DNA from 2 places in the Pseudomonas sp. LS44 genome. Region 2 is predicted to be linked to the other one. Evidence: predicted binding sites of a transcription regulator. Region 2 holds the regulator's gene; the other holds the start of a gene.
The links. The regulator sigma-54, encoded in region 2, starts transcription at its own class of promoters, with help from an activator protein. The targets are predictions, from matches to a motif close to ANTGGCATNNANNTTGCTNT.

Region 1 (4,388 bases), 1.7 Mb from region 2:
CCATGCACGCGGCTGGGCCGTCGGTTTGTTGGATATCAATGCCCTGGCCGTCGCAGAGCTGGCACATGAGCTGGATGATTCCTGGCATGCCGCCTTGGATGTGACGGACGCGTCGGCTGCGGCGCAGGCGTTGGCGCAGTTCTGCGGCCATCACGATGGCCAGCTGCGGCTGTTATTCAATTGCGCCGGTATCTTGCGCTTCGGGTATTTCGAAGACATAGAACTGGCCGAGCATCTGCGAATTCTCGATATCAACGTGCGCGGCGTCCTGCAAATGAGCCATGCCGCCTTCATGTACCTGAAGGCCACGCCAGACGCCCAGGTAGTCAACATGGGCTCCGCTTCCGGTCTCTATGGCACGCCACACATGGCCAGTTACTCGGCCTCCAAGTTCGCGGTACGCGGCCTGACCGAGGCGCTGGATCTGGAGTGGCGCCGACACGATATCCGTGTCGGCGATATGATGCCGCCGTTTGTGCGTACGCCAATGGTCGACAGCCAGCGTTTCGAGCCGCCGACCTTGCGGCGCCTGGGGGTGACGCTCGCCGCCGAGGACGTTGCCGCGGCGGTTTGGCAGCAAGCGCACGCCGCAGCGGTGCACCGCCCGGTCAGTTGGACGTTCAAGCTGATGTATTGGTCCGGGCAGCTCGCGCCGGCCTGGCTGAATCGCTTGGTCATGGCCCGTTTGAGTCGCGAATAGAGCGATAAATCCATGGCGCCGCCTGTCGCGCATATTGGTAAATCCAAGGGCTAGCCGGCGGGCAGGGCTACCAGACGCTACCCTCAGCATGACGACACCCAATTATCAGGTGTCGTTGTATGCCGGCTGTTGACATAGAGAGCAGCCCAAGCCGGCTGTTGAAAAAACGTAGCGAGCGAAGGCTAGACAAGGCGCAACGACCAACGGGAGTAACAGCCGCAGGCTGGCCCGAAGGGTGAGCGCCAGTGAATAAATCAGGCGAAAAAGCGCAGTTTACAAGTGGTAAATGAGCATTTTGAGCCTGATTTCAACGCGGTATAGTCGAGCGCAGTAGTTTTTCAACGGCCTGCTAGCCGCTCGTGAAACGGGCGGGTACGCGCAGTGTGGGGAGCCGTGAAGCCAGCAGAGGCTTCGGGTTTCTGGAAAGCGGGAAATCCATCAATCGCTTGAGAGGAGGTGTTTATGACTACTGCCTTCCACGATGATGTCAGCAGTAAGGTGCTGCACCGCATGAAAGAAAGTGGATTCGACTTCAGCCGTTTTCATCCCATCGAGTTCTACGCCATCTTTCCCGACGAGGAGCGGGCCCGACTGGCGGCGAAGCAATTTCAAGGCGAGTCTCTCAACGCGCAGGTCAGTGTCCGCGATGGCGCCTGGCACCTGTCCATCAGCAAAGTGATGTACGCCACTTACGAAGGCATTGGCGATTTCGAACAGGATCTGGAATCGCTATTGGTGCCGCTCGGCGGGGTGCTCGATGGTTGGGGTGTAACGCAGGAACTCGGCGCCTCGCGCGCTTGAGTAACACCGCATAAGCGCCTAGTCGACGTCATTCCGGCCTTTGGCCGGGATGGCGCTCGTTTCAGCATTCGCTTCCGTAGACCCCTCACGGCGCGTGGTTTGCCTCACTCTGCACCGGGAGGTAATTCAGGCATGTCCGATATTCTGATCCTCACCCACGCCGATTTTTGTCCACCTGGTCATTTGGCCAGCCTGCTGGATGAGTGGCAGCTGGATTTCACCGTGCTACGCGTGGATCTCGGCGAGTTGGATGGCATCGATCTCGATGTGCCGAAGGCCGTGGCGCTGATGGGCGGGCCGATGAGCGTCAATGATCCGTTGCCGTGGCTGGCGACCGAAATTGCCGCCTTGCGCCACTTTATCCGCCGCGATATTCCGCTGATCGGCCACTGCCTGGGTGGTCAGCTATTAGCCAAGGCGCTGGATGCGCCGGTGCATCGCATGTCCTACCGGGAAGTCGGTTGGCACCCGCTATGCCGTTCGCCGCGAACGGCGGACAGCCCGTGGCTGGCCCATCTGGCCGACGAGTTCTGCGTTTATCAGTGGCATGGCGATACCTTCGATCTGCCGGTCGGCGCCGAACGCTTGCTATCCAGTCCGTGGTGTCGCAATCAGGCGTTTGCCTGGGGCGACAAGCTGCTGGCGCTGCAGGGCCATCCGGAAGTGACCGAGGAAATGGTCCGTCTCTGGCTCCGCGATGGGGCCCACCTTCTGGATGAAAGCCAACCCAGCCAGCAGAGCGTGAGGCAAATGCTCAGCGACTTGCCCAGCAAGGTCGCCACGCTCCATCAGGTCGCCGAGGGCTTCTATCGCCATTGGCTGCAACTGGCGGAGTTGAGCCGCCCCTGAGGTTGCAGCGCGTGTCCCGCTGACGGGCGAACCAAACGCCATACCGCGACGCATACCTTTTCCGAAAATGGCTGCAAAGCCTGTAGGAGCGAATTCATTCGCGATCAGTGCATCGGCCAATCGCGAATGAATTTGCTCCTACAACGTCAGATCCGCTTGCCGTGCAATAGGGCGCAAGCTCTTCAGGGCTGACGCTTGCGCACGGATATGGTGCGAAGAACTTTCGTTATTTCATTATGTATTTGTATTTAAAGGAATTATTCGCTGGCACGGGCTTTGCGATAGCTCTGTCGTCCGGGTGACAAGGAGTTCGGCATGAGTCGCACTTTTTTCAATGAAATGTTCGAAGCCGACGGCAACTGCCGACCGCATTACCGCGAGTTCGCTCGCTGGCTGGCGGACACGCCGGATGAGCTACTGGCCCAGCGTCGCCGAGAGGCTGACCTGCTGTTTCATCGCGCGGGGATCACCTTCACGCTATATGGCGACGACCAGGGCACCGAGCGGCTGATTCCCTTCGACATCATTCCGCGCAGTATTCCGGCCAGCGAATGGCGCATGGTCGAGCACGGCTGCATCCAGCGCGTGCAGGCGCTGAACATGTTCCTCGCCGATCTGTACCACAACCAGCGCATCATCAAGGCCGGAGTGATTCCCGCCGAGCAGGTGTTGGCTAACGAAGGCTACCAGCCAGCCATGCAGGGGCTCGGGTTGCACGGCGACATCTATGCGCATATCGCCGGCGTCGATCTGGTTCGCGATGGCGATGGCACTTACTACGTTCTGGAAGACAACCTGCGCACCCCGAGCGGCGTCAGTTACATGCTCGAAGACCGCAAGATGATGATGCGGCTGTTCCCCGAGCTGTTTGCCGCCCAGCGCATCGCACCCATCAACCACTATCCGAATCTGCTGCTCGATACGCTGAAAAGCTCCAGTCCGCTGGATAACCCCAGCGTCGTGGTGCTGACTCCCGGCCGTTTCAACAGCGCCTATTTCGAGCATGCCTTTCTGGCTCGCGAGATGGGCGTCGAGTTGGTCGAGGGCGCTGATCTGTTCGTTCGCGACGACAAAGTCTTTATGCGCACCACCGCCGGCGCGCGCCAGGTGGATGTGATCTACCGGCGCCTCGACGATGCCTTTCTCGACCCGCTGGCCTTCAATCCCGACTCAATGCTCGGCGTGCCTGGCCTGCTGGCCGCCTATCGCTCCGGCAATGTGATTCTCGCCAACGCCATCGGCACCGGCGTGGCGGATGACAAGTCGGTATATCCCTTCGTCACCGACATGATCCGTTTCTACCTCGACGAGGAACCGATCCTGCAGAACGTGCCGACCTGGCAATGCCGTAAACCTGATGAGCTGTCCCATGTGCTGGCGCATCTGCCGGAGCTGGTGGTGAAGGAAACCCAGGGCTCCGGCGGCTACGGCATGCTGGTTGGCCCGGCGGCCAGCGCGGCGGAGATCGAAACGTTTCGCGCGCGTCTCAAGGCCCGCCCCGAAGCCTATATCGCCCAGCCGACGCTGGCCCTGTCGACCTGTCCGACCTTTGTCGAAAACGGCATCGCGCCGCGTCATATCGACTTGCGCCCGTTCGTGCTGTCCGGCCGCGAAACGCGCCTGGTGCCGGGTGGCCTGACCCGCGTGGCGCTGCGCGAAGGTTCGCTGGTGGTCAACTCGTCGCAGGGCGGCGGGACCAAAGACACCTGGATCGTGGAGGACTGAGGAATGCTTTCGAGGACTGCCTCCGATCTGTACTGGATGTCGCGTTATCTGGAGCGCGCCGAGAACCTCGCGCGCATGCTCGACGTAAGTTATTCACTGTCGCTGATGCCGCAAACCGGGCGTGGCGATGGTCTCGACGAACTGGCCATGCCGCTGTTGATCACCGGCACGCTGGATGAATATCTGAGTCGCCACGGCCAGCTGCACGCTGAGCGCATGCTGCATTTTTTCGCGCTCGACGAGGCCAACCAGGCGAGCATCTATTGCTGCCTGCAGGCAGCGCGGGCCAACGCCCATGCGGTACGTGGGCGCA
Region 2 (4,388 bases):
TGATGGTGATCTCACAGACGGGCATCGCGGCAAAAATCCTTAGCTAAGGTCGCGGTGGCGAACCTGAACGTTCTTCAGATGTTGGAGTGACTGACCGAGGCGTTCGGCCAGATAGACCGAGCGGTGGTGACCACCGGTGCAGCCGATGGCGATTGTCACATAGGCACGGTTGCTGGCGGCAAAACGCGGCAGCCATTTGGTCAGGTAGGCGTAGATATCCTGATACATCTCTTCCACATCGGGCTGCGCGCTGAGGTAGTCGATGACTTCCTGCTCAAGTCCGGAGTGCTCACGCAGCTCTGGCTTCCAATAGGGATTGGGCAGGCAGCGCACATCGAACACCAGATCGGCATCGACCGGCATGCCGCGCTTGAAGCCGAAAGACTCGACCAGAAAGGCGGTGCCGGGCTCAGGTTTGTTCAGCAGGCGCAGCTTTAGGCTGTCGCGCAACTGATAAAGGTTGAGGTGGCTGGTATCGATGCGCAGATCGGCGAGGTCGGCAATCGGCCCGAGCAATGTGGACTCATCGGCGATCGCCTCTGCGAGTGGGCGGCGCTCGTTGGTTAGCGGGTGACGGCGACGGGTTTCCGAGAAGCGCTTGAGCAGTACCTCCTCGTCGGCATCCAAATACAGCACGTCGCAATTGATAAACCGGGCGCGGACTTCGTTCAGCAGCTCCGGGAAGCGCTCGAGTTGGCTGGGCAAGTTGCGCGCATCTATGGATACCGCGACCAGCGGCTCGATCAATTCGGTATGCAACAACGAGCGCTCGGCAAGCTCGGGAAGCAACCCGGCGGGAAGATTGTCGATGCAATAGAAACCGTTGTCCTCAAGGACATCGAGGGCGGTGCTCTTGCCTGAGCCGGAGCGGCCGCTGACGATGATCAAGCGCATGAGGAGGGCTTCCTTAGGAACCGTTCTGAACGTCTACAACCACTTGGTATAGGTTGTCGCTACTTTGCGCATGACGCAGACGCTCACGTACTTCGTTGCGATCGAGCATGCTGGCGATCTGCCGCAGCAATTCGAGGTGTTCGTCGGTAGCCGCTTCCGGTACCAGCAGTACAAATAGCAAGTCGACTGGGGCGCCATCGATGGCGTCGAAATCGACTGATGCTTCCAGGCGCAATACCGCGCTGATCGGAGCAGTACAGCCTGGCAACCGGCAATGGGGAATGGCGATGCCGTTACCGAAGCCGGTGGAGCCGAGTTTTTCACGGGCCACCAGACTTTCAAAGATGTCCTGGCCATCGAGGTCGGGCAGTTCGCGAGCGACCAGGTTGGCGATTTGTTCCAGTACGCGTTTTTTACTGCCACCCGGCACGTTCACCAGGGAACGGCCGGGGGTCAGGATGTTTTCAAGTCGAATCATGGGAAGGAAGGTTATTAGCGAGCCGTAGCGCCTTGCAGGCGACCTAGCTGCTTCTCCTTATATTTGATGAGTTGGCGATCGAGCTTATCGGTAAGCAGATCGATCGCGGCGTACATGTCTTCGTGTTCGGCGTTGGCGACGATTTCGCCGCCGGCGATGTGCAGAGTCGCTTCGATTTTCTGTTTGAGCTTCTCGACCTCCATGATGACCTGCACATTGGTGATCTTGTCGAAGTGGCGCTCCAATCGTCCGAGTTTCTCGGCGACATAGTCGCGCATGGCGTCGGTCACATCCAGTTGATGTCCACTGATGTTGACTTGCATACCGCGTTCTCCTTATTGCCGTGTGTAAGAACAGGCTAACGGGCCTGTAACCGGAACACTTTGGCTTGGATCAATGTTCCGTCACATCAGTCGCTTGCGTTCGCTGGAGGGGGCTATTCCGAGGGATTCACGGTATTTGGCGACGGTGCGACGGGCCACTTGAATGCCCTGTGCTTCCAGTAAACCAGCGATCTTGCTGTCGCTCAACGGCTTTTTCGCATTTTCCGCGGCGACCAGTTTTTTGATGATTGCGCGGATCGCGGTAGACGAGCATTCGCCGCCTTCGGAGGTACTGACGTGGCTGGAGAAGAAATATTTCAGCTCGTAAATACCGCGTGGGGTATGCATGAATTTCTGTGTGGTGACCCGTGAAATGGTCGATTCATGCATGCCAACGGCTTCGGCGATGTCGTGCAGAACCAGCGGTTTCATCGCTTCGTCGCCATAGTCGAGGAAGCCGCGTTGATGTTCGACGATCTGCGTGGCGACCTTCATCAGCGTTTCGTTGCGGCTTTGCAGGCTCTTGATAAACCAGCGCGCTTCCTGCAACTGATTGCGCATGAAGGTGTTGTCGGCACTAGCGTCGGCGCGTTTCACGAAGCCGGCGTATTGCGGGTTGACCCGCAAGCGCGGCATGGCTTCCTGGTTGAGCTCCACCAGCCAGCGATCGTTGTGTTTGCGCACGATGACATCCGGCACCACATATTCCGGCTCACTCGATTCGATCTGCGAGCCCGGGCGCGGATTAAGGCTTTGAATCAGTTCGATGATTTGGCGCAGCTCGTCTTCTTTCAAGCGCATGCGACGCATCAGTTGGCTGTAATCGCGCCCCCCGAGCAGATCGAGATAGTCGCTCGCCAGGCGTTGAGCCTCGCTCAGCCAGGGGGTCTTTGCTGGCAGCTGGCGCAATTGCAGCAGCAGGCATTCGCTGAGGTCGCGTGCACCGATGCCGGCGGGTTCGAACTGCTGGATGCGGTGCAGCACCGCTTCGATTTCATCGAGTTCGATATCCAGTTCCGGATCGAAGGCTTCCAGCACTTCCTGCAGGGTTTCGTCCAGATAACCCTGATTGTTGATGCAATCGATCAGGGTAACGGCGATCAGGCGATCTTTATCGGACATCGGCGCCAGGTTGAGCTGCCAGAGCAGGTGGGTCTGCAGGCTCTCGCCGGATGAGGTGCGGGTGGTGAAATCCCACTCGTCATCATCGTTGCTGGGCAGGCTGCTGGCGCTCGTCTGGTAGACATCTTCCCAGGCGGTATCGACGGGCAACTCGCTGGGTATGCGTTCGTTCCACTCGCCTTCTTCGAGATTCTCGGGCGACGAGTTGGTTTCCTGATAGCTGGTTTCGCTAAACGATTCGGCCTGTTCCGGCGTGGAATTCTGAGTGTCAGCGCCATTGGCCAGCGGATCGGTGTTGTCGAAATCCTCGCCTTCTTCCTGGCGCTCCAGCATCGGGTTGGATTCCAGAGCTTCCTGAATCTCTTGCTGGAGATCCAGGGTGGATAGCTGGAGGAGGCGGATGGCCTGTTGCAGCTGCGGTGTCATCGTCAGCTGCTGGCCCATCTTAAGGACTAGCGATGGTTTCATGGCAGGGGCTTAGTACCTTGTTCGCCGGCGCAGGGCGCCATCCACTACAGGGCGCGAGGCGCCGTTAGGAAGCAAATTATATGCCCAAGCTTTGGGTGTTTTTCTAGTCCGTTGTTTGCTTCCCGGTAATTTGCCGCGTTACAGGCGGAATTCATGCCCCAGGTAGACTTCCTTGACCAACTGGTTGGCCAGGATCGTCTCGGCATCGCCCTCGGCGATCAATTGGCCGTCATTGACAATGTAGGCGGTTTCGCAGATGTCCAAAGTCTCGCGCACGTTGTGATCGGTGATCAAAACGCCAATGCCTTTGGCTTTAAGGTGATGAATGATTTGCTTGATGTCGCCTACCGAAATGGGGTCGACCCCGGCGAACGGTTCATCGAGCAGGATGAATTTCGGTGCGGTGGCCAGCGCTCGGGCGATTTCCACCCGGCGGCGCTCGCCACCAGACAGGCTCATGCCGAGGTTGTCGCGGATATGGCTGATATGGAATTCCTGCAGCAGGCTTTCCAGCTCTTTGCGGCGTCCGGCGCGGTCGAGTTCCTGGCGAGTTTCGAGGATCGCCATGATGTTGTCGGCAACCGACAGCTTGCGAAAAATTGATGCTTCCTGCGGCAGATAGCCAATACCGGCGCGAGCGCGACCGTGCATCGGCAGGTGCGTGACGTCTTGTTGGTCGATGCGCACGCGGCCCTGATCAGCGCCCACCAGGCCGACAATCATGTAGAAACAGGTGGTTTTGCCAGCGCCGTTGGGGCCGAGCAAGCCAACGATCTGCCCACTTTCGATGGACAGGCTGACATCGCGAACGACCTGGCGGCCTTTGTAGCTTTTCGCCAGGTGTTGGGCTTTCAGGGTGGCCATTACTGAGGTGCCTGCTCTGCGGCGGGTTTGGTCTTCGGCTGGATGACCATGTCGATGCGTGGGCGCGGCGTGGTCACGTTGGTGCCTGTGGCGCGGCCTGCGTTGACGATCTGACGCTGGGTGTCATAGACGATTTTTTCGCCTTCGAAGGTGTTGCCTTCCTGAATGACCTTGGCTTGGTCGATCAGGACGATGCGATCTTTGCTGGCGAAATACTGGATGGTCAGGCCGTAGGCTTT

Region 1: the regulator sigma-54 is predicted to act here: its motif matches at 2,614-2,633, upstream of NVV93_RS11410 (circularly permuted type 2 ATP-grasp protein).

Annotation. Positions count from the first base shown of each region.
Region 1 is NZ_CP102830.1:2,571,632-2,576,019, reverse strand. It holds gene NVV93_RS11425 (SDR family oxidoreductase) at 1-700, shown strand, start outside; gene NVV93_RS11420 (ribonuclease E inhibitor RraB) at 1,163-1,501, shown strand; gene NVV93_RS11415 (type 1 glutamine amidotransferase) at 1,634-2,350, shown strand; gene NVV93_RS11410 (circularly permuted type 2 ATP-grasp protein) at 2,666-4,075, shown strand; gene NVV93_RS11405 (alpha-E domain-containing protein) at 4,079-4,388, shown strand, end outside.
Region 2 is NZ_CP102830.1:893,550-897,937, forward strand. It holds gene NVV93_RS03940 (HPr family phosphocarrier protein) at 1-25, opposite strand, end outside; gene rapZ (RNase adapter RapZ) at 40-894, opposite strand; gene ptsN (PTS IIA-like nitrogen regulatory protein PtsN) at 908-1,372, opposite strand; gene hpf (ribosome hibernation-promoting factor, HPF/YfiA family) at 1,387-1,695, opposite strand; gene NVV93_RS03960 (RNA polymerase factor sigma-54) at 1,777-3,285, opposite strand; gene lptB (LPS export ABC transporter ATP-binding protein) at 3,424-4,149, opposite strand; gene lptA (lipopolysaccharide transport periplasmic protein LptA) at 4,149-4,388, opposite strand, start outside.